4 regions of the Streptomyces blastmyceticus genome follow, and region 2 is predicted to be linked to each of the others. Evidence: riboswitches for the same ligand, from Rfam matches in the RefSeq annotation. Region 2 holds a riboswitch; each other region holds the start of a gene.
What was found. A riboswitch is a leader RNA that binds a small molecule or an ion and turns the genes downstream of it on or off. The one in region 2 is predicted to bind cyclic di-AMP.
Positions count from the first base shown of each region.

Region 1: another riboswitch for cyclic di-AMP. It lies ahead of ABD269_RS17410 (C40 family peptidase); the one in region 2 lies ahead of ABD269_RS17965 (C40 family peptidase).
Region 3: another riboswitch for cyclic di-AMP. It lies ahead of ABD269_RS06770 (transglycosylase family protein); the one in region 2 lies ahead of ABD269_RS17965 (C40 family peptidase).
Region 4: another riboswitch for cyclic di-AMP. It lies ahead of ABD269_RS14010 (peptidoglycan DD-metalloendopeptidase family protein); the one in region 2 lies ahead of ABD269_RS17965 (C40 family peptidase).

Region 1 covers NZ_BAAABW010000018.1:51,157-58,711, reverse strand. The annotation lists gene ABD269_RS17435 (MFS transporter) at 1-281, shown strand, start outside; gene ABD269_RS17430 (PhlD) at 327-1,382, opposite strand; gene ABD269_RS17425 (MmyB family transcriptional regulator) at 1,465-2,289, opposite strand; gene ABD269_RS17420 (hypothetical protein) at 2,725-3,957, shown strand; gene ABD269_RS17415 (carboxylate-amine ligase) at 3,998-5,080, opposite strand; cyclic di-AMP (ydaO/yuaA leader) riboswitch at 5,434-5,590, shown strand; gene ABD269_RS17410 (C40 family peptidase) at 5,594-6,067, shown strand; gene ABD269_RS17405 (S1 family peptidase) at 6,163-7,023, opposite strand; gene ABD269_RS17400 (hypothetical protein) at 7,506-7,555, opposite strand, start outside.
Region 2 covers NZ_BAAABW010000018.1:169,483-177,037, forward strand. The annotation lists gene ABD269_RS17945 (urease accessory protein UreF) at 1-439, opposite strand, end outside; gene ABD269_RS17950 (urease subunit alpha) at 439-2,160, opposite strand; gene ABD269_RS17955 (urease subunit beta) at 2,153-2,464, opposite strand; gene ABD269_RS17960 (urease subunit gamma) at 2,480-2,782, opposite strand; cyclic di-AMP (ydaO/yuaA leader) riboswitch at 3,588-3,753, shown strand; gene ABD269_RS17965 (C40 family peptidase) at 3,758-4,228, shown strand; gene ABD269_RS17970 (ATP-binding protein) at 4,286-4,726, opposite strand; gene ABD269_RS17975 (helix-turn-helix domain-containing protein) at 4,968-5,837, shown strand; gene ABD269_RS17980 (DUF397 domain-containing protein) at 5,847-6,101, shown strand; gene ABD269_RS17985 (8-amino-7-oxononanoate synthase) at 6,104-7,255, opposite strand; gene bioB (biotin synthase BioB) at 7,453-7,555, shown strand, end outside.
Region 3 covers NZ_BAAABW010000008.1:107,202-114,756, forward strand. The annotation lists gene ABD269_RS06755 (DUF501 domain-containing protein) at 1-332, opposite strand, end outside; gene ABD269_RS06760 (FtsB family cell division protein) at 385-858, opposite strand; gene eno (phosphopyruvate hydratase) at 1,001-2,281, opposite strand; gene ABD269_RS06770 (transglycosylase family protein) at 2,580-3,329, opposite strand; cyclic di-AMP (ydaO/yuaA leader) riboswitch at 3,333-3,499, opposite strand; gene ABD269_RS06775 (transglycosylase family protein) at 3,760-4,785, opposite strand; gene ABD269_RS06780 (cytochrome P450 family protein) at 4,950-6,203, opposite strand; gene ABD269_RS06785 (DUF6479 family protein) at 6,338-6,772, opposite strand; gene ABD269_RS06790 (nucleoside triphosphate pyrophosphohydrolase) at 6,837-7,555, opposite strand, start outside.
Region 4 covers NZ_BAAABW010000016.1:36,008-43,562, reverse strand. The annotation lists gene ABD269_RS14020 (DEAD/DEAH box helicase) at 1-1,177, shown strand, start outside; gene ABD269_RS14015 (PP2C family protein-serine/threonine phosphatase) at 1,413-2,633, shown strand; cyclic di-AMP (ydaO/yuaA leader) riboswitch at 2,845-2,979, shown strand; gene ABD269_RS14010 (peptidoglycan DD-metalloendopeptidase family protein) at 2,991-4,214, shown strand; gene ABD269_RS14005 (MFS transporter) at 4,362-5,822, shown strand; gene ABD269_RS14000 (aldo/keto reductase) at 5,860-6,804, shown strand; gene ABD269_RS13995 (hypothetical protein) at 6,846-7,145, opposite strand; gene ABD269_RS13990 (ATP-binding protein) at 7,229-7,555, opposite strand, start outside.

The sequences.
Region 1 (7,555 bases), 120 kb from region 2:
TCCACACCAGGCTGTTCCGCTCCGGGATGACCGGCCTCCCGGCAGGGCTGCGGGGCGCGGACCTGACGACCGCGCGGCAGTCGGTGGGCGGCGCGGACCAGGTGGCCCGCTCCTTCGGCATCGACAGCGGGGTGGGCCGCGCGCTGCTGGCGACGGCGCGCTCGGCGTTCAACGACGCGCTGACCACCACGGCGCTGGTGTCCGTGGGCATCGTCGCGGTGGCGGTGGCCCTGGCGGCGATCTTGGTCCCGAAGAACTTCCGCGCGGATTCGGCGCATTGACGGCGGCTTTCCCCGGCCCCGGTGCGGACACGGCTCCCGGGTTCCTCACGCGCGCCAGAGACCGCGGCACGCGGCCGCCAGAAAACCCGGCCCGAACGACAGCAACAGCCCCCGCTCGCCGTCGCACGGCGGGTCCTCGTAGGTGCGGGCGAGGACGTCCAGGACCGCGACGCCGCCCAGGTTCCCGTTCTCCGCGAGGCTGTCCCAGGAGTGCCGCAGCATCTTCGCGTCGACGCCCAGGCCCCGCGCGGTGTCGTCGAGGACCCGCGGCCCGCCCGGGTGGACGACCGCCCACTGCGGCTCGGCGGGCGGTTCCTGCACGGTCTTCAGCCAGGCGCCCAGGGCGGGCATCACCTCGCCCGTGGCCTCTGCGGCGGCGCGGGTGGAGTCGAAGTGCAGACCGGCCTCGTCGAGCCGGCCCCGGTAGCGGCTGCCGCTCTCCGGCAGCAGGTACTCCCAGGTGTCCTCGACGCACAGGCCGGGCCCGAGCGGGGCGTCGGTGACGACGCAGGCACCGGAGCCGTCCCCGAACAGCGCCTTGTAGATCATCGACTCGAAGGCGGTGTTGCGGTGGTTGTAGATGGTGCTGATGGTCTCCGCGACGACCACCAGGACCCGGCTCCCGGGGTGCGCCCGCACATGGTCGGTGGCGCGGACCAGGGCCTGCGCCCCGCCCACGCAGCCCAGGGACGTCATGGGGACCCGGCGCACGTCCGCGCGCAGCCCGAGCGCGCCGATGAGGTGGATGTCCAGGCCCGGCACGGCCCATGAGGTGGAGTGGCTGGTGACGATGCAGTCGACGGCCGACGGCTCCAGGCCGCTGTCCGCGAGCGCGGCCCGCGCCGCCCGGGTGGCCAGCTCGGCGGAGTCGGCGAACGCCACCCGGTTGCGCTCCTCCACCGACGCGGTGCCGGAGACCGTGGGGGAGTCCAGGGGCTGGGTGAACTGCCGGGTGCGGACACCGGTGGCGCGGACGACGCGCAGCACGGACTCCAGCCGTGGGTGGTCCGCGTGGTGCTCGCGGATGTCCTCGACGATGTCCTCGGTGGTCACACGGTGCCGGGGGAGGGCTATGGCGGGGCGTGAGACGTGCGCTGTCACGGGAGCTCCACGGGTCGGGGCGGCCTTCTGCCTGGGCCGGCGGGGGCGGTGCCGGTGCCCGGCGCGGGCCGCCCCCGCACGGTCATCCTGCATGCAGCATGGGCCGGCGGGTGGGGCCGCTCCGGTCACCGGGGCGGAAGACCAGCACCATAAGCCGGGCGCGCGGTGACGCGAGAGGCTCGGCGCTGCACAGCGACACCCAGCCGGGGCCCCGCACCGGGTGCAGCAGCGGCCGTTCGTCGCCGTCGGGGTGGACGTACGCCCGGCCGCCCGCCTCGTACAGCGGTCCCACCACCGGGTCGGCGAGGATGTCCGCCTCCAGCTCGGCGAGCGTCTCGTCGTGGGGCAGCGCGGCCACGGCCGCGCGCATCTGCGGCAGGATCATCGGCACCCAGTGCTCCTGCCAGCCGGTGAGGATCGTGCGGGCCTCCGGGTGGAGTGTCATCCACCGCATGGTGTTCTCCGGCACCTCGCGGCGCGGGAACATCTCGGTGAACGCCTCGTTGTGCGCGAGCACGCGCCAGGACTGGTCGTTGATGTACGCCATGTGGGACTGGCCCTCGACGACGTCCTGCCAGGCCCGGGGCACCTCCGTGCCCGAGCGCTGGTGCAGCGGGTAGGGCGGGTCGCGGTGCACGGCGTAGAGCCACAGCGACGTCCACTCGTGCTCGGTGAACGCCAGCAGCCGGGCGACGTCGCGCAGCAGGTCCTCCGGCGGATGGGGATAGGCGCCCGTCTCCAGCCGGTTGAACGTGCCGTGTGTGCGGTGCAGCAACTGGTCGATCTGGCCCTGGGTCAGCCCCGGGGCGCGCCGCCCCTGACGCGAGGGACGCAGGAACCCGTGGTCCTCCGGCGCGATGCGGCCCCGGCGTTCCCGGAGCAATGCCTGAAGGGCTTCCTTGTCCAACGGAGGTTCCCCCAATATCACGAACGGCGCCGCCAGGGGAAGCCGATTTCATAGGCGAGTTTTTCCTGCAAAAAGTTCTCAGCAGAAATGATCGCATCCCTCCTGCATGATCTACCTGCGGGTCAGCAGCCACGGGGGTGCCGCTGACCTGGCCGACTTCACCGCATCTTGCGGTCGCGAGGGAGCTGGAGGGAGGGGGACACCATTCGTTCGCTGACCGACCGACAGGGACAGCAGTGGGCGGGGAACATCCGCCGGCAGCTTCCGCGAGCGGCGTTATAGAGACGGCGGGGCCAAGGGTCCCGCCCCCTGCGCGCGACCGTGCCCGTCTGCTCCGAACGGGCGTCGCCCGGCTCCGCGCCGGGCTGTCCACGCGGCTTGGCCGGTACCTGCTGATAGAGCGACGGGTACAGGCGCGACGCGAAGGAGCCCGTCATGCGCGAGACCCGAGGGGTGCCCTCCGCGGCGGCGAGCGGCGTACGGATCGGTGCCGCCTGCGCGGGCGCGGTCCCGGCGGCGGTGCTGCGGCTGAGCGGGACGGAGCTCTCGCCCGGGTGGGCCGTGGCCGTCTTCGGCCTGGGCGTGCTGTGCTCGGCGCTGCTGCTGATGTGGGCGGCCGAGACCGCCCGCGCCGACATGGCGGGTGCGCTCGCGCTCGCCCTGCTGGCCTTCATCGCCGTGCTGCCCGAGTACGCCGTCGACCTGTACTTCGCCTACGCGGCCGGCTCCGACCCCTCGTACGCCGCCTACGCCGCGGCCAACATGACCGGCGCCAACCGGCTGCTCGTCGGCGTCGGCTGGCCGTTGGTCGCGCTCGCCTCGGCGCTCGCGCTGCGCCGGCGGTCCGCGCCGGACACCGGGATCGTGCTGGAGCCGCACCGGCGCATCGACGTCGCGTTCCTCGCGGTGGCCGCCGTCCTCGCCTTCGTGATGCCGCTGACCCGGGAGATCGGCTGGTACGTCCCGGTGGTGCTCGTCCCCTGGTACGGCTATTACCTCTACCGGATCGGCAAGTGCAGCTCGGGCGAGATGGAGGAGCTCGTCGGGGTGCCCGCGCGGCTCGCCACGCTGCCCGCGCCCCGCCGGCGCGCCACCACCGCGACGCTGTTCGCCGCCGCGGCGGCCGTCGTCTTCGCCTGCGCGGAGCCCTTCGCCAACGGTCTGGTGGAGGCGGGGGCCTCGCTGGGGATCGACCGCTTCGTCCTGGTGCAGTGGCTCGCGCCGCTGGCGTCGGAGGCCCCGGAGCTCATCGTCGCCGTGGTCTTCGCCTGGCGGCTGCGGGCGAGCGACGGGCTCGGCGCGCTGCTGTCCAGCAAGGTCAACCAGTGGACGCTGCTGGTCGGTTGCCTTCCCCTGGCCCATGCGCTGGGCGGCGGCGGAGCGGCGCTGCCGCTGGTGACCCGGCAGGTCGACGAGGTCGCGCTGACCGCCGCCCAGACCGTCCTGGCCGTGGTGGTCCTGCTCGACCTGCGCTTCGCCCGCCTCCAGGCCGCCGGGCTGTTCGTCCTCTTCGCGGTGCAGTTCGCCCTGCCGGGGGAGTCCGCCCGGCTCGTCCTGACCTATGTGTATCTGGGCCTCGCCGTCCTGCTGCTGGCGACCCGCGTCCGCCATCTCCCCGCCACGGCGCGCGCCCTGGGCGGCCGGATCGAGGGCGATCCGCACCACTGAGGCGGCGGCGCACGGCCCGGCGGCTCGTGGCGGCCGCCGGTCACGGTTCGGTGATGAGGTCGGTGAGGGCCTTGATGCCGTCGGCGGCCAGCACCCGGCGCTGCCGGTCCGCCGGGGTGCCCCGCCGCAGCAGACGGTGCACCAGCGAGCTCACCTGACGGATGTCACCGGCCTCCTCCAGCGCCTGCCCGATGTGCCCGAGCAGGGAGCGGACGACGTCGTCGGCGCCGCGGCGCCTGCCTTCGGGGTCGACGAGCACACCCTCCAGACCGTGCCGGGCGGCGTGCCAGTTCGCGGCACTGAGCAGCTCCGGCGGGCAGTGCGCGATCCGGCGGCCGCTCTTCTCGTCGCGGATGGCGGTCGCCACCATGCCGCGCACTATCCCGGCGAACATCACGGCGTCGTCGGCGCGCAGCTGGACGTCCAGGCAGCGCACCTCGATCGTGGGATAGCGGTCGGACAGCCTGGCCTGCCAGTACAGCTGTCCCCGGTCGCTGATCGCCCCGGCGACGAACAGCGCCTGGATACGCTCCTCGTAGTCGGCGAGATCGGTGAAGTGCGGGGGCGGGCCGCAGACGGGCCAGCGGCTGTAGACCACGGTGCGCCAGCTGGCGAAGCCGGTGTCCTGGCCGTGCCACATCGGTGAGTTGGCCGCCATGGCCACCAGCACCGGCAGCCAGGGGCGGACGCGGTTGAGGACGGCGACGCCCATCTCCCGGTCCGGGATGGCGATATGCACGTGCATCCCGTTGACCAGCTGTTCGTCGACCAGTTGGGGCGCCCGGCCGCGCATCGCCAGATAGCGCGGGTTCCGGGTGACGGGTATGGGCACCAGGCCCGCGCGGGGTGACGTGCCGCTCGCGGCGATCCGGCAGCCGTTCCGCTTGGCGGCGGAGCTCACGGCGTGGCGCAGGCGCAGCAGATGCCCGCTGGCCTCCGCCAGGTCCGCACAGACCGGAGTGGCCACTTCCACCTGGGCCTGCAACAACTCCGCCTGAATCTCCCGCTCGTGCACGACCGGTTCCAGGTCCACCGCTGCGCAGACCTGCTCTGCCTTGGGAACGGGCAGTGCGGTGGCCGGGTCGAGCAGAAGATACTCCTCCTCGATCCCTAGGGTGAGCATGCCGTAGGGCTACCCTCACGCTGTCACGGCGAACCACGCGTTCCCCGTGGTCGTGTATTTCTGACGCAAAGACGTCCCGCCCTCGTGCGCGTACTCGCAGCCGGCGCGGCCGTATGACTGGATTTCAGTCTTCGGATTTCCCGCAACGCCCAAGATTGAATTGGGAGTTGCCCGGGTTGCGTGCGACGGGAAAGTACCCCGGTTCCATGAATGCCGGGAAGTGAAGAAGTTCACAGAAAGCCGTCCTGGCTCCGGTTTCCGGCTCTTCGTGATGCAGGATCGTGACTCGAACACAAGATCCCGTCACCGAGACGGGCACCCCGGGCGGACGCCGAGTCCTGCCGCCGTTCCGGGTGCGGAGCAGACCGAATGGATCGGCAGGAGCGGGAGACCCAGGTACGGCGGACCACGATGGCGGTGGTCCTTGGGGTGAAGCCACGGATGTGGCCGGGCAACTTCGACAGCCCGAACCCGACAGGTCATCTTTCGCAGGCGGATGACGAAGGGTTTGACATGTCTGCGTTCCCCGGCATATCCACGCTCGTGTCCAGGGCCGGCGCCGCGACCGTCCTCACCGCCGCCACCGTCACCGCCTCGATGCTGCTGCCCGGTGTGGCGGCCGACGCCCAGGCGGCGACGCCTGGTCAGGCCGCGCTGAAGGTCGCCGCGTCCAAGAAGGGCTCGCCCTACCAGTACGGCGCCGCGGGCCCCAACCGGTTCGACTGCTCGGGCCTCACGCTCTACTCGTTCAAGAAGGTCGGCAAGAACCTGCCGCGCACCGCCCAGGACCAGTACAACAGGACCCGGCACCTGTCCGCGGGCTCCCGCCAGACCGGCGACCTCGTCTTCTTCCACTCCGGCAGCAACGTCTACCACGTGGGCATCTACGCCGGGGACAACAAGATCTGGCACTCGCCCAAGCCCGGCGCGTCCGTCCGGCTGGAGAAGATCTGGAGCAACAGCGTCTGGTACGGCCGCGTCAACTGACCCGGGCCCGGCCACGGCGAACGGCCCCTGGCGCCGAAAGGCGCGCACAGGGGCCGTGTGCCGGTTGCCGGGCGGTGCAGCTGTCCGGTGGAGGATCAGGGCAGCTGCGCCCCGAGGGCCTGGAGGGCCGCAGGGACCGGCTGGAAGAAGGTCTCGCCGCCGGACGAGCAGTCACCGCTGCCGCCCGAGGTGAGGCCCAGCGCCGTGTCGCCGTCGAACAGGGCGCCGCCGCTGTCGCCCGGTTCGGCGCACACGGAGGTGTCGATCAGGCCGTTGACCGTGCCCTCCGCGTAGTTGACGGTCGCGTTGAGGCCGGTGACCTGGCCGCTGTGCAGACCGCTGGTGCTGCCGCTGCGCTGTACCTGCTCGCCGACCGTCGCCTCACCGGCCCGGCTGATGTTCTGCTGGCTGCCGTTGTAGAGGTCCACCGTGCTGGAGTGGTCGGCCGAGCCCGTGTAGCGCACCAGCGCGTAGTCGTTGCCCGGGAAGGTCGAGCTCTCGGTCGTGCCCGCCTCGGCGCCGCCCTGCGAGTCGGACCAGGTGCTCGAGGCGTTGCCGCAGTGTCCGGCCGTCAGGAAGTACGGCTGCCCGTCCTTGGTGACGTTGAAGCCGAGCGAACAGCGCACCCCGCTGCCCCAGATGGCGTCGCCGCCCGCGATGAGCGGACGGAACTGCCCGGCGGTTCTGTGGAGCGTGACCTTGTCGCCCAGGCTCGCCACGACCTTGTCGAGCTGGGCCAGCCGGGCGCCGCGGACGGTGCTGTCGGCGGTGACGACGACCTTGTTGGTCCTGGGGTCGGTCGACCAGGCGGTGCCCGGGATGGACGCCTGCGCCTTCAGGGTCGCCCTGGCCGACGCGACGTCGGCCGCCGAGTGCGTGGCCGGGGCGGGCGTCGCGTGGGCGGCGGGCAGGGTGAGTGCGGCGGTCGCCAGGACCGCGGCGGCCGTACCGGCCATGGCGGAGCGGCGTGCGGATATGCGAGGACGTTTCACGAGACCTCCTGTGGGGGGTGCCCGGTGGGACCGATGTCCGGGCACGGAGGGTGCATGTGACGTGACGACAGGGGCGTGACGGCCGATGCGCGCCCGGTGGTGGCCGGGAGGCGCTAGTCGCGTCCATGTCAATTCCCGGAGTATCCCGACCGCCCGCGTGAACGTTCAAGAGCGACATTCGGTCGTACGGGCCGTGCTCCGGCAGGCCTCATGAGTCGCGGGAGCATCGCGAGCCGCCCCCGTAAACGCCTGTGACAGGCGCGGATGAGCGCTGGGCGGTGAGCGGACAAGACGGGGTGCGCCTGTCCGGTAATCGCTCTCTTTGAAGGCGGGCGGACGGTTTCTTTGCGCACCCTTAACGGACCGTCAGATGCGACGGGCCCCCGACCGCTCTCGCGATCGGGGGCCCGTCGGTGCCGGCCGCTCACCGGGCCCGGCCGTGCGGCCTACTGCGCGCCCGTCGTGTGGGTCGGGCGGATCGGACCGCTGTGCTCCG
Region 2 (7,555 bases):
GCGGGGTGAGCCCGGCGGTGCGGGCGGCCAGTCCGAGGACGACGGGCTGGTGGGCGCCGCGCGGGCGGGCCGCCGCGAGGGCGTCCAGTTCGGGCGAGGGCCACGTGGCCCGTACGGCGCGGGTCAGCTGCCGTCCGAGCCGGCGCGCGGCGGCGCGCAGGGCGGGTGAGGGGGTCCGGGCGTCGGCGGCCTCGTCGAGCGCGAGCGGGTCGAGGCCCGCGGCCGCCGCGGCGGCGAGCCCGGCCGCGGTGAGCCCCGCGGTGTGCAGTCGCCCCCGGCAGAACGCCTCCAGGGTGGCCGCGTCCCGGACCCGGCCGGCCTTGACGGCGGCCTCGGCCCCGCCGGAGTGCGCATGGCCTCCGGCGGGGAACCGTCCGTCGGCGAGGACGAGCAGCGCGGCCCGCGAGGCAGCGGGCGGTATCGCCTCCCCCGCCGTCATCAGAAGAGGAAGTAGCGCTGTGCCATGGGCAGTTCCGCCACCGGCTGGGGTTCGATCACCGTGCCGTCGACCGTGACCGTGAACGTGTCGGGGTCGACCTCCACATGGGGGCGGGCGTCGTTGTTGCGCATGTCCGCCTTGGTGATGCCGCGAGTGCTGCGGATCGGGGTGAAGCGCTTGCCGAGCCCGAGCCGCTCGGGGAGCCCGTCGTCGAGGGCCCACTGGGTGACGAAGTTCAGGGAGTTGGCGGCGGGGGCCCGGCCGGTGGCGCCGAACATGGGGCGCGGGAGGATCGGCTGCGGTGTGGGGATGGACGCGTTCGCGTCGCCCATCTGCGCGTACGCGATCTGTCCGCCCTTGATGACGAGCAGCGGCTTGACGCCGAAGAACGCGGGTTCCCACAGGACGAGGTCGGCGAGCTTGCCGGTCTCGACGGAGCCGATCTCGTGGTCGAGGCCCTGCGCGACGGCCGGGTTGATGGTGTATTTGGCGACATAGCGCCGGGCCCGCCGGTTGTCGGCGGCACCGTCGCCCGGCAGGGCGCCGCGCCGCCGCTTCATCACGTGCGCCGTCTGCCAGGTGCGCAGCACCACCTCGCCGACGCGGCCCATCGCCTGGGAGTCGGAGGAGATGATGGAGATGGCGCCCAGGTCGTGCAGGACGTCCTCGGCGGCGATGGTGCCGGGCCGGATCCGGGACTCGGCGAAGGCGAGGTCCTCGGGCACGGCGGGGTTGAGGTGGTGACAGACCATCAGCATGTCGAGGTGTTCGTCGACGGTGTTGACGGTGTGCGGGCGGGTGGGGTTGGTGGAGCTGGGGAGGACGTTGGCCTCGGAGACGACGGTGATGATGTCGGGTGCGTGCCCGCCGCCCGCGCCCTCCGTGTGGTACGCGTGGAGGGTGCGCCCGGCGATCGCGGCGAGAGTGTCGCCGACGAACCCCGCCTCGTTGAGCGTGTCGGTGTGGATGGCGAGCTGGGCGCCGCTCTCCTCACAGACGGACAGGCAGGCGTCGATGACGGCGGGGGTGGCGCCCCAGTCCTCGTGGATCTTGAATCCGACGGCTCCGGCGCGCAGTTGGGCGCGCATCGAGTCGTAGGAGACGGTGTTGCCCTTGCCGAGGAGGCCGATGTTCAGCGGGTATCCCTCCATCGCCTCGAACATCCGGGCGAGGTGCCAGGAGCCGGGGGTGATGGTGGTGGCCTTGCTGCCCTCGGCCGGGCCCGTGCCGCCGCCGACGAGCGTGGTGACGCCGGAGGCGAGCGCCTCGTCGGCGATCTGCGGGCAGATGAAGTGGACGTGGGCGTCGACGGCCCCGGCGGTGAGGATCTTGCCGTTGCCCGCGATGATCTCCGTCTCGGGGCCGATGACGAGATCGGGGTGGACGCCGTCCATGGTGTCGGGGTTGCCGGCCTTGCCGATGCCGGTGATGCGGCCGTCGCGGATGCCGATGTCGGCCTTGACGATGCCCCAGTGGTCGAGGACGACGGCGCCGGTGATGACGGTGTCGGGGGCGCCGTCGGCGCGGGTGGCGCGGGACTGGCCCATGGACTCGCGGATGACCTTGCCGCCGCCGAAGACCGCTTCGTCCCCTGCGTGGCCGGGGCCGCCGCTGCGGTCCTCCTCGATCTCGACGAGGAGGTCGGTGTCGGCGAGGCGGATGCGGTCACCCGCGGTGGGGCCGAACAGGTCGGCGTACGCGGCCCTGCTGAGTTCAGTCATCCAGCGGCCCTCCGCACTCGCCGCGCAGCCCCTCGACGATGCGCTTGCCGCCGATCGGCACCAGGGCGACCTCGACGGGGATGCCGGGCTCGAAGCGCACGGCGGTGCCCGCGGCGATGTCGAGCCGCTTGCCGCGGGCGGCGGCGCGGTCGAAGTCGAGGCCGGGGTTGGCCTCGGCGAAGTGGTAGTGCGAGCCGACCTGTACGGGCCGGTCGGCGGCGTTGAGCACGGTGACGCGGGTGCGATGGAGCCCCTGGTTGAGGGCGACGGGCGCGTCGGCGAGGAGGATCTCTCCGGGTATCACGTTGGGCACTTCCCCTCAGCCGATGGGTTCGTGGACGGTGACGAGCTTGGTGCCGTCCGGGAAGGTGGCCTCCACCTGGACCTCGCGGATCATCTCGGGGATGCCCGTCATCACCTCGGAGCGGCCGATCACCTTGCGCCCGGAGGACATCAGCTCGGCGACGGTCCGGCCGTCGCGGGCGCCTTCGAGGACATGAACGGTTATCAGGGCCACCGCCTCGGGGTGGTTGAGCAGCAGCCCACGGGCCCGGCGCTTCTCGGCTACGTCGGCGGCCACATGGAGAAGCAGGCGTTCCTGCTCATGCGGGGAGAGTTGCATGCGTCCACCTCACTGACGAACCAGGCCCCCTAGCGGAACCCAATGGGGGCACACAAGAGTTCTACACACTGTTGACCTGGGCTTCTTCATCGGACAGCCAGGGATTGCAGATTAGAGCGGAACCTTTTCCAACGCGTTAACTGACTCTTTGCGCATCCATGGCCAGGGGTGAGGGCGCGGGTCCCGACGGCCGGGCGGACCCGGCGGTCAGGGCCAAGGGTTCGTGCAGCTGCCGTCTGCACCTACGGGATCTCCTGGGCCGGATCACTCCGCTCCTCCCGCACGACACGTACGGCAGGCTACGGGCACCGCAGACCGCGCCCGTCGCCGGCGCCGGGCCGCCGAAGTCCCTCGCAGCCGTGTTCGAGGGCGGCGGCCGGGAGTTACTCGGGGGCACCCTGGCGCGCGCGATGCCGGTCCCGGCGGGGGCGCGGCGGGCGCGTCGGGGCGCGGTCCCGCTCACACTCCCGCCCACACCCATGGATCACGGGTCGGCGGGCGAATAAACACCGCTCCCCCAGACGCCGGACGGTGTCGTAGACGGCGCGCGGTGATCGATTTCAACCGGGCACGCACGCCGCGCCGGAGCGGTGCCGACGGGCCCCAGGCCAGGGGCTCAACAGGGTTTTCCCGAACCGGACAATCCCCGTCGTGTCCAGCGGAATTGCCCGGGAGTGAGCAGCCTCACATACCTCTGGTTCCGCTCGGAATCCGTACCTGGGCTGCGCCAAGATCCCGTCGACGACAAGACCCCGCCATCCCGGCGGGGCGGTCCAGGCGGACGCCGAACCCCGCCGCTGTCTGGATGCCGGGTCGACCGAACGCACCGGTGGGGATGGAGGACCCGAGCACGGTGGGACGACCAAGAGTAGTGCGGTCGGCCCTTGGGGTGAAGCCGTTGACACGGCCGGGCATTCTTCGCCTGCCCGAACCCGACAGGTCATCCTTCACAGGCGGCTGACGAAGGGTTGGCACATGGGCGCGCACAAACGTCCGTCAATGATGTCCAGGGCCGGCGCAGCCTCGGCCCTCACGCTCGCCGCCGTCGGTGCCACGGTGCTGGTGCCGGGCGGCGCGACGGGGGCAGAGGCATCGACCGTCGCCACCAACGCACTGCACATCGCGGCCTCGAAACAGGGCTCCCCCTACCAGTGGGGTGCGACCGGCCCCTACCGCTTCGACTGCTCGGGCCTGACCCTCTACTCCTTCAAGCGGGCCGGGAAGACCCTGCCCCGCACCGCCGCCGAGCAGTACAACCGGACCACCCACATCTCCCGCGGCGACCGCGAACGAGGGGACCTGGTGTTCTTCGTGTCCGGCCGGGGCGTCTACCACGTGGGCATATACGCGGGTGACGGCAAGATCTGGCACGCGCCCAGGACCGGGGCGGTGGTCCGCCTGGAGCGGATCTGGAGCAACAGCGTCCTCTACGGCCGGGTGGACTGACCGATCCCACGCGCCGCACCGGGCCCCCGCACGGCGTGCGGGGGCCCGGCCCGCGCCTCAGCGCTCGGCGCTGAGGGCGGGCACGGTCCAGGGCAGCGAGATCCACACGGTCTTGCCGCCGTCGGGGTTCGGGGTGAAGAAGAGTCTTCCCCCGCGCTCCGCGGTGAGGCAGCGGATGATGACCATGCCCCGTCCGTTGTCCTGCTGGACGGCGGCGGGCAGTCGGCGGGGGAAGCGCGGGTGGCTGTCCGTGACCCCGATCCGCAACTGCCGGTCGAGTTCGAGCCGGACGTCGACGGTGAAGGTGGGCGACTGGCCGCGGGTGTGCTGCACGGCGTTGGTGGCGAGCTCGGAGACGATCAGCCGTACGGTCTCGGCGGTGTCCGTGTCGCCCGGCAGCCCCCAGTCCGCGAGCACACCGGCCACATAGCGGCGTGCGGTGGAGACCGAGGCGGGGGCGCTCGGCAGAGTGACGGTGGCTTCTTGGTGGTCTGCCATGACGCTGTCCCTTTCCCGCCGGGTACGGACTCCGACGCAATGCGTCGTGAAGTCGAGAGCGTTCCCGGACGGCTCTGAGCGACAGACTGCCACCGAAAACGGTGGTGATGCGGGCGATCCCTCAAGATGTGCATATATCTGTCGCTCGAAGCGGTGAACTCTACGACGACAGACCGGATATGGACGGCACACTGGTCTATTGACGAGAAACACCATGTTCACCACAGGCGGAGGCAGGGCTATGCGAAACGGACCCGCGGTGCGCCGCCGCAAACTCGGCGGGGAGCTGCGCCGCCAGCGCGAACTCGCCAAACTGACCAGCCTGGAGGCCGCGCACGCGGTGGGCTGGCACCAGTCGAAGATCAGCCGGATCGAGACGGGCAGCAGTGGCGTGAAGTCCTCGGACGTTGCGCTCCTGCTGGACGCGTACGGGGTGTCGGACCCCGAACTGCGGGCGCTGCTGGGGGCGCTGTGCGGCGCGGGCACCGCCGATGCGGAGGGCGCCCGCCGGGGCTGGTGGTACGCCTACCGCAATCTGCTGCCCCCGGCCTATCTGGACTTCATCAGCCTGGAATCGGAGGCGTCGCGGTTACGCACGCTGGAGACCACGGTCGTGCCGGGACTCCTCCAGACTCCCGCCTACGCCAGGGCCGTCACCCGGGCGGCGCTCAACGACCCGCCGCCGGAGCAGGTGGAGAAGCTGGTGCGGGTGCGCATGGCGCGGCAGTCGGTGCTCCGCGGCGACCGTCCGCTGGAGCTGTGCGCCGTGCTGGACGAGGCGGTGCTCCGCCATGAGGTAGGCGGACGGGAGGTCATGGCCGGGCAGTTGCGGCACCTGGTGGAAACGGGTTCGCTGCGCCATGTGCGGCTGCATGTACTGCCGTTCTCCAGGAGCGGCCACATTGGCATCACAGGGCCTTTTGTTATTTTCTCATTTCCGCGCATTGCTGATCTGGACGTGGTTGTTCTCGACCATTTGACGAGTAGCCTCTACCTGGAGCGGAAAGAAGACCTCCGGGCGTACGCCGCGGCATTCACCACGTTGCGGGCGCACGCCCTCTCGCACGAGAACTCGCTGGATTTCATCGCCGGGATCAACGGCGGCGCGTAAGGAGGCACCATGTCCGCAATGCCTCGGTACGTACCTTCTCAATCGGCTCTGTGCGGCGCAGTGTGGCGACGCAGCAGCTACAGCACCGGAATGAACAACTGCGTGGAGACGGCCGGCCTGGGCCCGGGGCTCCTGGCCGTGCGCGACTCGAAGAACACCGCCCTGTCCGCCTTGTTGCTCTCCCCCGCCGCCTGGTCCTCCTTCGTCGGAGGACTGTGCGACGGTTCCCTCCGTCCCCTCGACCGCCCCGACGGCGCGACCTGACGTCAGACGGCCGGTGCGGTCCGTACGACCGTGCCGGCCGCCTCCTCGACCTGACGGTCCGACAGGTCCGCGCGGGCGGTCAGCCGCAGCCGCGAGACCCCGTCGGGCACGGACGGCGGCCGGAAGCAGCCGACCGCGAGACCCGCGGTCCTGCAGTCGGCCGCCCAGCGCACCGCCGCCTCGGGGGACGGCGCCCGCACGGACACCACCGCCGCGTCGGGGCGTACGGCTTCGAGACCCGCGGCCGTCACTCTCCGGTGCAGCTCGCGGGCGACGTGGCGGGCGCGGGCCGCGCGCTGCGGCTCGCGGCGCAGCACCCCGAGGCCCGCCAGGGCCGCGCCCACGGCGGCCGGGGCGAGGCCAGTGTCGAAGATGAAGGTCCTGGCGTTGCTGACGAGGTGCCTGATCACCCGGGCGGGGCCGAGGACCGCGCCGCCCTGGCTGCCCAGCGACTTGGACAGGGTGACGGTGGTGACGACGTCGCCCGCGCCCGCCAGCCCCGCCGCGTGCACGGCGCCGCGGCCGCCGTCGCCGAGGACCCCCAGACCGTGCGCGTCGTCCACGAGCAGGGCCGCGCCGTGCGCCCGGCAGGCGTCGGCGAGCGCGGCCAGCGGGGCGGCGTCGCCGTCGACGGAGAAGACGGAGTCGGTGACGGCCAGCGCGCGGCCGCCGTGGGCGTCGAGCGTCTTGCGGACCGCCGCCGGATCGGCGTGCGGGACGACGGCCGTCTCGGCGCGGGCGAGCCGGCAGCCGTCGATGAGCGAGGCGTGGTTGCCCGCGTCGGAGACCACCAGGGTGCCGTTGTCCATCGGCCCGGTGAGCGCGGTGACGGCGGCGAGGTTGGCCGCGTAACCCGAGGAGAACACCAGGGCCGCCTCGAACCCGCAGAACTCGGCCAGTTCCTCCTCCAGCCGGGCGTGCAGCGCGGTGCTGCCGGTGACCAGCCGCGAGCCGGTCGAGCCCGCGCCCCAGCGCAGCGCGGCGTCGGCGGCCGCCCGGGTGACCTCGGGGTGCCGGGTGAGCCCCAGATAGTCGTTGCCCGCCAGGTCGACCAGCGGCGAATCGGCGGGGCGCGGGCGCAGGTCCCGCACCAGACCGGCGGCGAGGCGGCGCTCGTGGTGCCGGTCGATCCAGTCGAACGGGTCCTGGGGCATCGGCCGTCCTTCTCGTTCCGTGGTGCGTCGGTCGCCTGCGGGAGTGCGTGGGCCCGAGGGCCCTGTTTGTATGCAGTGCATAGAACGTAGTCCTCGCCGTGTCCGGGCAGGGTGTGGCAATACACACACCTCAAAAGGCGGCTGTTGTGCGATATCTCCATTGGCCCGGGGCGGTGCGGTGCGTAAGGATCTCCGCCATGGACCTGCTGAACACGCTGGTGGACAAGGGGCTGCGGCGGGAGCTGCCGACCCGTGAAGAGGCGCTCGCCGTACTGGCGACGTCCGACGACGAACTGCTCG
Region 3 (7,555 bases), on a different contig from region 2:
CGGCGCGTGATGTAGTCCTCGTGCGCCTTCTCGTACGCGGCGGCGAGCTCCGGGTCGGTCTTCAGGCGCTCCGTCATCTCCTTCATGACGCCGTCCGCCTCCAGCGTGCCGATCGCGGACGCGGCCCGGGGGCAGGTCAGGTAGAAGAGCGTCGGGAAGGGCGTGCCGTCCTCCAGCCGCGGCTGGGTCTCGACGACGTCCGGGTTGCCGCAGGGGCAGCGGTGGGCGATGGCGCGCAGGCCCCGCGGCGGGCGGCCCAGCTGCTCCTTGAACGCCGCGATGTCCGCGTCGGTGGGCTGGGTGGGCTCGGTCTTCGGAGGAGGGGTGTCCATGTGCTCGCTCGTACTCGATCTCGATGGAAGTAGAGGTAGGGGTGCGCTGCCGTCAGCGGCCGGGCGCGGCGGGGCCGGAGGCGTCCGCCTGGTCCACGCCGTCCCAGAGGTTGCTGTACCAGGGCCGGTCGGCGGCGCCCTGGTCCTTGGGGCGCCGGGCGGCGCCGCTGCCGTCGACCACGCTGTAGCCGGTCTCGCCGGGGCGCAGGTAGTGCAGGTGCTCGCGGGCCTGCTGCTCGACGTACGCCGGGTCCTCCAGGCGCGCCTTCTCGTCCAGCAGCCGCTGCACCTGCTTGCGGGCCTGCTCGGTGCGGTGCCGCTGGTCGGCGATGTCCGAGCGCTGGGTGACCCATTGGCGCATGGGGTAGGCGAGGGCGACGACCAGGGAGCAGACGACGAGCGCGAGCAGCGCCGCGCGCCCGGTGAGCCTGCCGCGGCGGCGGGTCCTCGCGCGGTAGACCCGGGCCCGCGGGCCCCGCACCAGCGCCTTGAGCCTGGCCGCGGTCGAGAACCGGTCGCCCGCCACTTCGCCTCCCCGTGGTCACCCGACAGCCGCTACGAACGTACGTCCCCGGCCACGGTACGGGACCGTGGCCGGGGACGTAGTGAGGCTGCCGTTTGTCGCCGGGAGGTTTTCCCCGCGGGGGTCAGCCCGTGAGGCGGGGTGCTCAGCCCTTGAAGCGCGGGAACGCGCTGCGGCCGGCGTACACCGCGGCGTCGTCGAGGATCTCCTCGATGCGCAGCAGCTGGTTGTACTTCGCGACGCGCTCGGAGCGGGCCGGGGCGCCGGTCTTGATCTGGCCGCAGTTGGTGGCGACGGCGAGGTCGGCGATGGTGACGTCCTCGGTCTCGCCGGAGCGGTGCGACATCATGCACTTGAAGCCGTTGCGCTGGGCCAGCTCGACGGCGTCGAGGGTCTCGGTCAGCGAGCCGATCTGGTTGACCTTGACCAGCAGGGCGTTGGCGGCGCCCTCCTCGATGCCGCGGCCGAGGCGCTCGGGGTTGGTGACGAACAGGTCGTCGCCGACGATCTGCACCTTGTCGCCGAGGCGCTCGGTGAGGGTCTTCCAGCCGTCCCAGTCGTCCTCGAACAGCGGGTCCTCGATGGAGACCAGCGGGTACGCGGCGACGAGCTCGGCGTAGTAGTCCGTCATCTCGGAGGCCGAGCGGGACTTGCCCTCGAAGTTGTACGAGCCGTCCTTGTAGAACTCGGAGGCGGCGACGTCCAGGGCGAGCGCGATGTCCTGGCCGGGGGTGTAGCCGGCCTGCTTGATGGCCTCGAGGATGAGGTCGAGGGCCTCGCGGTTGGAGCCCAGGTTCGGGGCGAAGCCGCCCTCGTCGCCGAGGCCGGTGGACAGGCCCTTGGTCTTCAGGACGGACTTGAGGGTGTGGTAGACCTCGGCGCCCCAGCGCAGGGCCTCGGAGAAGGACTCCGCGCCGATCGGGGCGATCATGAACTCCTGGATGTCCACGTTGGAGTCGGCGTGCGACCCACCGTTGAGGATGTTCATCATCGGAACGGGCAGCAGGTGCGCGTTCGGGCCGCCCAGGTAGCGGAACAGCGGCAGGTCGGAGGCCTCGGACGCGGCGTGCGCGACGGCGAGGGAGACGCCGAGGATGGCGTTGGCGCCGAGCGAGCCCTTGTTGTCGGTGGCGTCCAGGTCGAACATGGCCTGGTCGATCAGGCGCTGCTCGGTGGCATCGTAGCCGACGAGCTCCGGGCCGATCTGCTCGATGACGGCCAGCACGGCCTTCTCGACGCCCTTGCCGAGGTAACGGTTCTTGTCACCGTCACGGAGCTCGATGGCCTCGAAGGCACCGGTCGAGGCACCGGACGGCACGGCGGCACGGCCCGTGGAGCCGTCGTCGAGGCCGACCTCGACCTCGACCGTGGGGTTGCCTCGCGAGTCGAGGATCTCGCGAGCTACGACGACGTCGATGGACGGCACGAGGGTCTCCTTCGTGTGTGTCTGGAGTTCTGCGAGCACGAGCCTAACGGGCGGCGGGGGGTCACCCTGCCGTCGGGACGCCGTGCGCGGCGAAAAATGGCATAAACGTGCAGATCGCGGGGCGAACGGCGGCAATGTTCGCTCAGCGGTGAAGCCCGCGGCCCGCGTCTCCCGGGGCCCCGGGAACGGCGAAACCCCGCTCCGGCGCGCTCGGGGCACGCGTCGGAGCGGGGCTGCCGCTGCAAGCGGGACATCGAGGGTGCGGCGTGAGCCACCGCACCCGTCGATCAGCTGTCGATCAGCTGAGGTGCAGGTGCTGACCCTCGTAGATCAGGTCCGCGTTGTCCACGACGTCCTTGTTCAGGTCGAACAGCTTCTCCCAGCCGCCCTTGACCTTCTTGGCGTCGGCGATCTTGGAGAGGGTGTCGCCGGCCTTGACCTCGTACTCGCCGTCACCCTGCTTCACGGGCTTCGGGGCAGCGTGCTTCGGCGCGGTCTGCTTCGGGGCCGGGGCGGCCTCGGACTCGTCCTCGTCGGCGGTCTGCGCCTGCGGAGCGGCGTGCTTCGGGGTGGTCTTCTTCGGCGCGGCCTGGCGCTCGCTGCGGTCGGCGTGCGACTTCGTGGAGGTGCCACGGGAGGCGGAGGACGAGTCGTCGGAGGTGTCGACGTCGGCCTTCGCGCCACCGGAGGTCAGGTTGCCCGCACCGGCGCAGCCCCAGGCACCGGGGCCCTGCATGGCGAGCAGCTTCTCGGCGACGGCGATCTGCTGGGACTTGCTGGCATGGTCGGCTCGGTCGGCGTAGGACTGGCCGCCGGCGGCGTTCCAGGAGGACTGCGAGAACTGCAGACCGCCGTAGTAGCCGTTGCCGGTGTTGATGGACCAGTTGCCACCGGACTCGCACTGGGCGACCTTGTCCCAGGTGGAGACGGAGGCAGCGTTCGCGGAGGTCGCGATCATCAGCGGGGCCGCGACCGCGGCGCCGGTGACACCGGCGAGCGTGACGATGCGGACGGCCTTGGACGGACGACGGTGCTTGCCCTTGGACATGAGTCGTTTCCTCACCGACGCCTACGAGGTGAGCTGTCGGGTTCGGGCTGTGAGTTCGCCCGGCCTCGTGTGCGAGCACACTCGGCTTCACCCCTAGCCGTCCCGGTCCTTGCGGGCCGTTCCGGCGCCTACCTTGGTTCCCCCGCTCCTGCCTACGGCGCTTTCGCGACGACTCCGCCGGTCGCCGGCAGGATTCGGCGTGGCGACCGTGGTGCTCGCGGTGGCGAGCGGTCATGACGGTAAGCACTTTGGGCCGACGGGTTCAAACCCCTCTTTCCAGCCACAGTTGCCTCTTGTTACCCAGAGAAACCCGACATTTCCGCAGGTGAAAGCGGGTGCGCCAAGTTTTGGAGGGGTCCGTTCCGCGGAAGTTCAACGAGACCCATGTCTCACTTTCGACTGGAACGGACATTCCCCCCGAACTGCCGGTCTATTTGCCGACCTCAAGCCGCTGACCAGGAAGGATCAGATCGGGATCGGAACCGACAACTTTCTCGTTGCGCTGATACAGGGAATGCCATCCGCCATTAACGGAGTGGGCCTCCGCGATGACTGACAGATTGTCACCCGGCCGCACGGTGTAGTCGCCGGCGCCGGGCTTCCCCGCGCGGGCGTCATCGCCGCCCCGCGAGGCACGGTCCCCGTCGTCCGAACGCGGCGGCTCGGCGCGGTGCTTGCCCGAGCCCGCACCGGAACCGGACTCCGGGGCTTCGGTGGACGGCGAATCCGGCTGTGCGGGGTCCGTGGGCCGCGTACCGGAAGGCGGGTTGGCCGGCGGCTGCGTGGACGGCGTTCCCGGCGTGGGGATTTCGGTGGGGTCGCCCGTCGGGCCGGTCGAGGGACCGGTCGTCGGGCCGCCCGGGTCCTTGCGGTGCTTGCCGCCGTCCGGCTTGCCGCTCGTGGAGGGCGAGGGCGTCCCGGAGGAAGGCTTCGCGTCCGGGTTCTTCGCATCCGGGGTTTTCGCGTCCGGGTTTGCGGACGGCGAGGCCGGGGCAGCCGGGGAGGCGGTGGAGTCCGACGGCGCGGAGCCGCCCGTCGTGGGCGCGGAAGGCGCGTGTTCCGGCGCGCGCGGCGCGGGAGCGTCGTACGAGGGTTCCTTGGTGCTGCCGGGGTTCACGTCCGGCGCCTTGCCGTCCTTGGCGAGCCCCGCGGAGGTGCCGCACGCCTGCCAGCTTCCCGTGCCGTTCGCGTTGAGGACCTTGTCGGCGACGGCGATCTGCTGCTGCCTGCTGGCGAGGTCGGGGCGCGGGGCGTACGACCGGCCGCCGTACTGCTCCCAGAGTTCCTGGGTCATCTGCAGACCGCCGTACGCGCCGTTGCCGGAGTTGGTGCTCCACGTGCCGCCGCTCTCGCACTGGGCGACGCGGTCCCACGTGGGGGCGTCGGCGGCGTTGGCGCCGGTGGCCGCGAGCAGCGGCATGGCGAGGGCCGACCCCGTCACCCCCGCTGCGACCACGACGGCGGGTACCTGACGGGGGCGACGATGTCGACCGTTCCCGGAGCGCATGCGATGGCCTCTCGTGTGGCGGCGAATATGGTCGTCGAACATAGCGACGGGCCACGGTAGTCACAAGCCGGTGTAGCGGAGGTCACGCGGCGGTCACGTCAATTGACGCAGGGTCATCCCGTACGGGGATCGAACTCGACCGGCAGTGTGCGCAGTCCGCGCATGATGAGCCCGCCGCGCCAGCGCAACTCCTCCGGATCCACGGCCAACCGCAGGTCAGGAAGGCGGCGCAGCAGCGTCGCCAGCGCCGTCCTGCCCTCCAGCCGGGCCAGCGGAGCGCCCAGGCAGTAGTGGATCCCGTGCCCGTAGCCGAGGTGCTGATTGTCGGCCCGGGAGAGGTCCAGGGTGTCGGGTTCCGCGAACCGCTCGGGGTCCCGGTCGGCGGCCGCGAGGACGACCAGGACGGGGTCTCCCTCGGCGATGCGCTGCCCCCCGATCGTCAGCTCCTGCTTGGCGAACCGCCAGGTCGCGAGCTCCACCGGGCCGTCGAACCGCAGCAGTTCCTCCACCCCCGTGGCGAGCAGGCTCTCGTCCCCCTCGGCCAGGGCGAGTTGGAGCCGTTCGCGCTGCTCCGGATTGCGCAGCAGGGCGTGGAGACCGTTACCGATCAGGTTCACAGTTGTTTCAAAACCAGCAAAGAGCAGAATGAAGGCCATGGCCGCGGCCTCGTTCTCGGTGAGGTGCTCACCGTGGTCGCTTGCCCTGATCAGCCCCGAAATCAGATCCTCGCCGGGGTTCTCCCGCTTTCTGTGGATCAGTTCCGCCAGATAAGTGCGCATCTTCTTCACCGCGCGGGCGACACCACCGCGCGGCCCGCCGCCGTGGCGGATCATCATGCCCGCCCAGTCTCGGAAGTCGTCCTGGTCTTCGCTCGGCACGCCGAGCAGGTCGCAGATGGCATAGATGGGGAGGGGAAAGGCGAACTCGTGAATGAGGTCGGCGCTCCCCTTCTCGCAGAAGTCGTCGATGAGCCGGTCGGTCAGCTCCTGGACCCGCGGGGCGAACTCGGCGACGCGCCCCGGCGTGAACGCCTTGGAGACCAGCCGGCGCAGCCGGGTGTGGTCCGGCGGGTCGATGTTGAGCAGGTGCGTCATCAGATTGGCGCTGCGCTCGCCCGGGATGCCGACCTTGCCCTTGCCGTGGGCGGACTCGGAGTGGTGCACGGGGTTCTTCGACAGCCGCTGGTCGGCGAGCGCCTGCCGGGCGTCGGCGTAGCGGGTGACCAGCCAGGCGTCCACGCCGCTGGGGAGGGCGGTGCGGTGCACGGGGGCGTTCTCGCGGAGCCAGGCGTAGGTGGGGTAGGGGTCGGCGGCGAATTCCCAGGTGAAGAGGGTGGGGACGGGGGTGGGGGTGGTCTCGTCTTGCACGTCTTTGACGCTACCGGGCGCGCTGGGGGTGCACGCCGTCCGGTGAGCTGAGGTCCGTTGCCGGGGCTCCGCCCCGGACCCCGGTCCTCAAACGCCGGACGGGCTGGTTGTGCCGCACATGATCAACGCACAGCTCACGTATGGCCTCCGCCACCGCTGCCGAAGCCGCCGCTGCCGCCCGGGTTCCACTTCTTGCGTTCCTCGCTGAGCTCCTCCGCGTGGCTGCCGGGGTTCTTGACCTCGTGCGGGAGGACGCGTTCCCCTTCCGCCTCGGGGTGGAGCTCGTCGGATTCGCGGTGCTCGGTGACATAGCCGACCACGTTTTCCTCGTCGTCGTTGTGGCCCGGGCCGTGGTCGGGCGAGATCGGGCCCGTGTCGTATTCCTGCCGCGTCTGCCACGCGCCCGAGCGCCGCTGGGGCTGGGACGGCGGGGGCGGCTCCTTGTCGCGCTTCCGGAAGCCGACGACGACGGCGACGATCAGCAGGGCGACGACACAGATGCCGACGATGAACTGGGCGATACCCCCGAGCCAGTCGGGGGCGGCGAGAAAGGTGTGCTCGATGCGCATGGGACTCGGGTACCCGCCGACCCCCCGGAAAAGTCGATTTATAGGCCGAACGGGTGCCCGACCGCTATCCCGCGCCCTCGGCCGAGCGGATCGCGTCGCGATAGACGCGGGCCGCCGCCCGCAGCGCCGTCTCCGGGTCCACCCCGTCCGCTTCCGCCCGGGCCGCCAGCGCGAGCAGGTCGTAGCCGACGCCGTCGCCGGACGGGAGGGTGACGTCGATGCCCGCCGTCCGGACCCGCGAGGCCAGCTTCGCGGCCAGGGCCAGGGCGGGCTGCCCCAGCGGCACGCCCTCGGTCACCGAGTCGCGGCGCTTCTCGTCCGCCTTCTTCCGCAGCCAGTGCGCCTTGACGTCCTCCGGCGTCTCCGCGGACTCCTCGCCGAAGACGTGCGGGTGGCGGTGGATGAGCTTGTCGACGATCGTGCCCGCCACGTCGTCGATCGAGAACGGCTCGTCCGGGTCGTCCTGCGCGATCCGGGCGTGGAAGACGACCTGGAGCAGCACGTCGCCCAGCTCCTCGCGCAGCGACTCCCGGTCGCCGGTCTCGATGGCCTCCAGGAGTTCGTACGTCTCCTCCAGCCCGTACTTCGCCAGGTCCTCGTGGGTGCGGATGCCGCTCCACGGGCAGGCGAGGCGGATCCGGTCCATGACCTGCACCAGGTCGAGGAGGCGGGCGCCCGGCAGGTCGTACGCGCCGGGGAGCAGCTCCAGGGCCGGCATGTTCTCGCGGCCGGAGCCGGCGAGCCGGGCCAGTCCGTCGGTGAGCGCGGAGTCGCCCTCGGCGG
Region 4 (7,555 bases), on a different contig from region 2:
GCAGCAGGTCACCGACTCGCTCAGCCCGTACGCCACCGCGGTCAACCTGCGGATCGCCACGGTCGTCGGCGGCATGTCCATCGGCCGGCAGGCGCAGAGCCTCGCGCGCGGCGCCGAGGTGCTCGTCGCGACCCCCGGCCGGCTCGCCGACCTCATCCAGCGCGGCGACTGCAAGCTCGGCGACGTGCGGATCACGGTCCTGGACGAGGCCGACCAGATGGCCGACATGGGCTTCCTGCCGCAGGTCACCAAGCTGCTCGACCAGGTCGACCCGGACGGCCAGCGCATGCTGTTCTCCGCGACCCTCGACCGCAACGTCGACCGCCTCGTGCGCCGCTTCCTCTCCGACCCGGTGACGCACTCCGTCGATGCCTCGGTCGGCGCGGTCTCCACGATGGAGCACCACCTGCTCTTCGTGACCGACGCGGACAAGAAGGAGGCGGTCACCCGGATCGCCGCCCGTGAGGGCCGCGTGATCATGTTCGTCGACACCAAGCGCGGCGCCGACCGCCTGGTGAAGAAGCTGCTCTCCGAGGGCGTGCGCGCAGGCGCGCTGCACGGCGGCAAGAGCCAGCCGCAGCGCAACCGCACGCTGGAGCTGTTCCGTACGGACCAGGTCACCGCGCTGATCGCCACGAACGTCGCCGCCCGCGGCATCCACATCGACGGCCTCGACCTCGTCGTGAACATCGACCCGCCGATGGACCACAAGGACTACCTGCACCGCGGCGGCCGCACGGCGCGCGCGGGCGAGTCCGGCACGGTCGTCACCCTCGTCCTGCCCGAGCAGCGGCGCGAGATGACCCGCATGATGGTCACGGCGAAGATCACCCCCAACGTCATCAAGACGCACCCCCGCGACCCCGAGCTGGAGCGGATCACCGGTGCGCGCGAGCCCAGCGGCGTCGCGGTGGTCATAGCGCCCCCGGCCGCCGCTCAGCAGCCGCAGCAGGGCACGAAGAAGCCGTCGCGCTCGCGCGGCTCGGGCGCCGGCGGCCGTGGCCGTACGCGTACGGAGCCCAGCGCCGGCAACGGTGGCGGCGGCTACCGCGGCTTCGGCAGCGGCACCGGCCAGGGCCAGGGCGGCAGCTCCCGCCGCTCCACCGGCACCCGCCCGGGCAACGCGGTTCGCCGGGGCGGCGGTGGCGGCGGCACGCGCCGCGCGCCGAAGGTCTGACCCGAAAGTCCCTGACGGGCTGGATTTGCTGGCTACGGCCGGCGAATCCAGCCCGTGGGGGCACCTCCCAGCGGTAGCTGGGGGAGTTTGAGGACCGGGTCCGGGCGGAGCCCGGTTTCGGGAAGGGGCGGGTAGGGGAAAAACCCCCGCCCCCCACTTGGCCCACCCCCGTTCGACGCCACGCGCCCACGCGGCAACGCTGGACACAACGCGAACGGCCGGTCAGGAGAACGCCGTGGGTCAGCGAGACGGGCCGGAACCCGAGGCGAAACCCCTGGCGTGGCGAGCCGCCCGCACCCTCCCCTACGCCCTCGTCATCGGCGGCGTCCTCTTCGACATCGGCACACCCCCCGCCTACACCTGCGCCCCCTTCGTCAACGCCGCCCCCCTCGTCGCGGCGCCCCTCCACTCCCTGCGCGGGACCGCCGCCATCGCCCTGGCCGCCGTCGCCGCCTCGATGAGCCTCACGCTCTACGAGCGGGCCGACGACGCCGGGCAGGCCATGAGCGAGATCGTCACCGTCGTCGTGGTCTCCCTCCTCGCCCTCGGCATCAACCGCATCGCCCGCCGCAGCGATCAGCGGCTCGCCTCCGCCCGGGACATCGCGGAGACTGCCCAGCGGGCCGTCCTCCCGAGCCCGGCCGCCCGCATCGGCGGCCTGCGGGTCGCGGCGCGCTATGTGGCGGCGGAGGCGGACGCCCGGATCGGCGGCGACCTCTACGCGGTCCAGGACACCCCGTACGGCGTGCGCGTCATCGTCGGTGACGTGCGCGGCAAGGGCCTGGAGGCGGTGGAGGCGGTCGCGGTGGTCATCGGCGCGTTCCGGGAGGCGGCCGAGCAGGAGCGCACGCTGGACGCGCTCGCCGCACGGCTGGAGCGCGCGTTGCGCAGGGAGGGCGCGCGGCGCGCGAACCTGGATCAGTTCGAGGGCTTCACCACCGCCGTACTCGCGGAGATGCCGGTGGCCGCGCCCGTACTGCGCCTGGTGAACCGCGGCCACCCCGCGCCCCTCCTGCTCCACCCCGACGGCCGCACGAGCGAGGCGGAGCCCGCCGTTCCCGCGCTGCCGCTGGGGATGGGCGACCTGGGGGAGTGGCCGGACAGCGTCGAGGAGGTGGAGTTCCCTCCGGGTTCGACCCTGCTCCTTTTCACTGACGGGGTGACAGAGGCGAGGGACGCGCGCGGGGTGTTCTACGACCCGAGGGCGCGCCTGACGGGCCGGCAGTTCAAGAGTCCCGACGTGCTGTTGGACACGCTGGTCGCCGACGTCACCCGGCACTCGGGCGGCCGGACCACGGACGACATGGCCCTGCTCGCGATCCGGCGCGGCGACGGCCGGCCCCACCGCGGCGGGGCGTCCGGCACGGTCACGGCGGCAGGGACGGCTGTCCGTACGGCCGTTGACCGGCGCTTAGAGAGTCGCGCGGCACCGAAATGCTGCCCGCGCACGCAGTAGTGGATCTTGATCGTTCCGCATTCCGTCGGAATAAAGACCGCATTAAGAGGTCGGGCGTCTTGCCAAGTCCTGACCAAGGAGCCGGTCGATTCAGCCTTTCGGCTTGGAAACTGCACGGTCTGTCTATTAACGTTCGATAACGACGTGCGGTCCTCATCACCGCCGCAAGAGGCGGCGCCGTGCGCCTTCGCCGAATCCCGCGGGCACAGCAAGACCTGATACACCAGCAGCATCTGGGAACCGGGGAACCACCCATCCTGGGGTGAATCGGGCCGCACCCGGCTCGTAGGAGACCTTCCTGCTCCGAACCCGTCAGCTAACCCGGTAGGCGAGAAGGAAGGAAAGGAGTGCGCCCCCGTGGCGTCCAACGAGCCTGCCCTCGACCCCACTCTGCATGGGTCGTACGAGCCCCACGCACCCGAACTTCCGATCGTGCCCGCGTATATGACCGCGCATATGCCGATGACCGCGGCCGAGGCCGACGCGGGGCCGGCGGCCATGCGGATGAATAAGTCTTCGATTGCCCCCGCCCCGGGCTTTGCGGCCGAGCCGCACCCGGTGCCGCACTGGGCAGTGCCCGAGCCCGTCGCCGAGGAGCCCTCGCCCCACTCCGCCGCCCCGGCCCGTGGCAGCGGCGGCCGCCACCGCGTCGCCAAGCAGCGCGGCGGCACGATGGCCCGCAGCGGCGCCGTCCTCGGTGTCGGCGTCATCGCGGCGGTCGGCGCGGGCGGCATGGCGAGCGCCCAGGACCGCCCGGCCGCGCCGATATCGGTGCCCGACCTGGCGGGAGTGGGTTCCCTCCTCGGTGGCGGCCAAGGGCAGGAGGAGAACGCCGTGGCCGCCGCCCCCGGTGCCGATCAGCCGCTGACCCAGGCGGGCCTGAGCACCGAGGAAGCCGCCCAGGGCACCGCGAACGCGGGCGAGGCCCTGCGCGCCCGCATACTGCAGCAGGCCGAGCACCAGCAGAACGCCGCCGACGACGAGGCGCGCGAGTCCGCGCAGCGCGAGGCGGCACAGGCGGCGGCGAAGAAGGCGGCGGAGGCGGCCGAGGCGGAAAAGGCGGCGAAGGCCGCCGAAGCCGAGAAGGCCAGGGCGGCGAAGGCCGAGGCCCGCCCCGCGGCCGAGGAGGACGCCTCCGCGAACCCCGCCGACACCGGCCCCCGCACGCCCGCCGCGCACAGCCCGGGCGCGTACACCCTGCCCGTCGGCTCCTACACCCTGACCGCCGGCTTCGGCCAAGCGGGCAACATGTGGTCCGCGAACCACACCGGCGAGGACTTCGCGGCCCCGACCGGCACGCCCGTCAAGGCGATCGGCAACGGCACGATCACCCATGCCGGGTGGGCGGGCGCGTACGGCTACCGCATCGTGCTGAAGCTGGACGACGGCACGGAGGTGTGGTTCTGCCACCTGTCGTCGATGGTGGTCACCTCGGGCAAGGTGTCCGCGGGCGACGTGATCGGCCGCGTCGGCGCGACCGGCAACGTCACGGGCCCCCACCTCCACCTGGAGATCCGCCCGGACGGCGGAGCCCCGATCGACCCCCTCCCGTGGCTGAGAGAACGGGGCCTGCAGCCGTAACCTTCGGGGTACGTAAATCCAGCCCGTCCGGCGTTTGAGGACCGGGGTCCGGGGCGGAGCCCCGGGACGGCAACCAAACGAATCACCGTACACATACCTGCCACAAACATACGCATATCCGCCACAAACAAGGGCACTCGGAATGCCGTGACCTCCGCGATCACCACCTCCGTACCGGCCCGCCTGGACCGCCTCCCCTGGTCCCGCTGGCACTGGATGGTGGTGATCGGTCTCGGCACCGTCTGGATCCTGGACGGCCTGGAGGTCACCGTCGTCGGCAATATCGCCGGCCGCCTCTCCGAGCGGGGCAGCGGCCTGTCGGTCACCTCGGGCGAGGTCACAGGACTGGCCGCGGCCCTCTACGTGGTGGGGGCGTGTTCCGGAGCGCTCTTCTTCGGCCGCCTCACCGACCTTTTCGGCCGCAAGAAGCTGTTCATCGTCACCCTCGCCGTCTATCTGACGGCGACGGCACTGACCGCGCTGTCGTTCTCCTCCTGGTGGTTCTTCGCCTTCCGCTTTCTGACGGGATTCGGCATCGGAGGGGAGTACGCGGCGATCAATTCCGCCATCGACGAGCTGATCCCTGCGGCCTACCGGGGCCGGGTCGACCTCATCATCAACGGCAGTTTCTGGATCGGTGCGGTCGGCGGTTCCCTGTTGTCGATCCTGATGCTCGACACGAGCATCTTCCCGATCGACGTGGGGTGGCGGCTGACCTTCGCCCTGGGGGTGGTCCTGGGCCTGGTCATCCTGCTCGTACGGCGGCACGTGCCGGAGAGCCCGCGCTGGCTTTTCATCCACGGCAGGGGAGCCGAGGCCGAAGAGCTGGTGACCTCGATCGAGGAACGCGTCGCGGCGGAAAAGGGGCGCGAGCTGCCGCCCGCCGAGGGCGAGATGGCCATTCACCAGCGGTCCGCCATCACGTTCCGGGAAATCGCGCGCACGGTGTTCGGCGAGTACCGCCGGCGCGCCGTGCTCGGCCTCGCCCTCTTCATCGGCCAGGCGTTTCTCTACAACGCGATCACCTTCGGCTTCGGCGCCATTCTCACCAGGTTCTTCGGCGTCTCCACGTCCCGTACCGGCTATTTCTTCGCGGTCATCGCGGCGGGCAACTTCTTCGGCCCGCTCCTGCTCGGCCGGTTCTTCGACACCGTCGGCCGGCGCGTCATGATCTCCTCGACCTATCTGCTGTCCGGCCTGCTCCTCTTCGGCACGGCCTGGCTCTTCGGCGCCGGGCGGTTGACCGCCGACACCCTCACCGCCTGCTGGGCCGTCGTCCTCTTCTTCGCCTCGGCGGGCGCGAGCAGCGCGTACCTCACCGTGTCCGAGGTGTTTCCAATGGAAACGCGCGCCATGGCCATCGCCTTCTTCTACGCGCTGGGCACGGCGGCCGGCGGCATCACCGGACCGCTGGTCTTCTCCGACCTGACGAGCAGCGGCGTCGTCGGGGACACGGTCCTCGCCTTTCAGATCGGCGCGTCACTGATGTGCGCCGCCGGACTGGTCGCGGCCTTCCTGGCCGTACCGGCAGAGGGCCGCTCCCTCGAATCGATCGCGGCCCCGCTGTCCACCCGGCGACCCGAACCGCTCCCGGCGACGGCGAAATAGTGGAATACCATGCCCCATAAGGACGTTGGAGAGATCCATGGCTGACATCCGCAAGAAGATCGGCAACCTTTCCGTCCACCCGCTCGCCCTCGGCGGCAATGTGTTCGGCTGGACGGCCGACGAGGCGCAATCCTTCGCCGTACTCGACGCCTACGCGGCGGCCGGCGGCAATTTCGTCGACACCGCCGACGTCTACTCCGTCTGGGCGCCCGGCAACAAGGGCGGCGAATCGGAGACGGTGATCGGCAATTGGTTCGCCTCCCGCGGCAACCGCGCCGACGTCGTCCTGGCCACCAAGGTCGGCGGGGGCGTCCCCGAGCCGCGCGGCCTGTCCGCGGCCGTCATCAAGTCCGGCGTCGAGGATTCCCTGCGCCGCCTGCGCACCGATTACATCGACCTCTACTACACGCACTACGACGACCCGTCCGTGCCGGTGGAGGAATTCATCACCGCGCTCGACGCACTGGTGAAGGAGGGCAAGGTCCGCGAGATCGCGGCCTCCAACATCACGGCCGAGCGGCTAGAGGAGGCCCTGGCCTTCTCCGATTCCTCGGGCCTCGCGAAGTACGCCGCGATCCAGCCGCACTACAACCTGGTCTCCCGCGACACGTACGAGGGCCCGCTCGCGGACGCGGCGGCGCGGCACGGCCTGGCCGCCGTCCCGTACTGGGCCCTGGCCTCCGGCTTCCTCACCGGGAAGTACCGTCCGGGAGCCACGGTGGACAGCGCCCGCGCCGGGTCCGCCGGCAAGTACCTGGAGTCCGAGCGCGGCCCCCGCGTCCTCGCCGCTCTCGACGAGGTCGCCGCGGCCCACGACGCCGAGCTCGCCACGGTCGCCCTGGCCTGGCTCGCCTCCCGCCCCACGGTCGTCGCCCCGCTGGCGAGCGCCCGCACGGTCGAGCAGCTCCCGGCGCTGCTGGCGGTGGCCGACCTGAAGCTCACGGACGCGGAGCTGACGAAACTGACGGAGGCGTCGGAGTAGAAGAGGACGGGGTGGGCTTCGATCGCCCACCCCCCCCGCTCTCAGGCCCGGCTCTCCACGACCCAGGAGGCCAGCGCGACCCCACCCGCCACGGCGAACACGGACGGCCACGCGCCGATCTTCTTCGCCAGCGGGTGCGACCCGGCGAACGCGGCGACGTACAGCCCCGTCAACGCGGCGGCCTTCCCGGCCCCCGCCTTCCCCGCCCACTGCCGCGCCGCAACGGTCCCGGCGGCGGCGAGCGCCACCCCACCGAGCGGCCGCTTCTTCGTCCACCGCGCCACGCCGTACCCGCCGACGAGCCCACCAGCAGCCACGACGGATGTCGGAATCCCAGCCATCAGCACAACCCTCCGCATCAACAGACCCTTGCCTTCCGAGGCTACGCCGGGCCGTACGGGGGCTTCCGCCGGGCTGCACGTACTTACGGCTTCGGGCCCGTGTCCGCGAGCGGCTCGAACCACACGCACTTCCCGACGACGTTCAACTCGTCCCACACGAGCGTCACCCCGGACGCCACGGACAGCGATCTGACCAGCGCCAGCCCCCGCCCGTCCTCCTGCCCGGCCCGAGCGGCCCGCCGCCGCGGCCGCCGCGCGTGATCCCCGTCGAGCACGGAAACGACAACATGCCCTCCGCGCACGGCGACCTCCACGGACAGAGTGCGCACCCGGGCGTGCTGCACGACGTTGGTGACCAGGTCGGACACACAGACGAGCGCGTTCTCGACCAGACCCGGCCGACCGCTGGC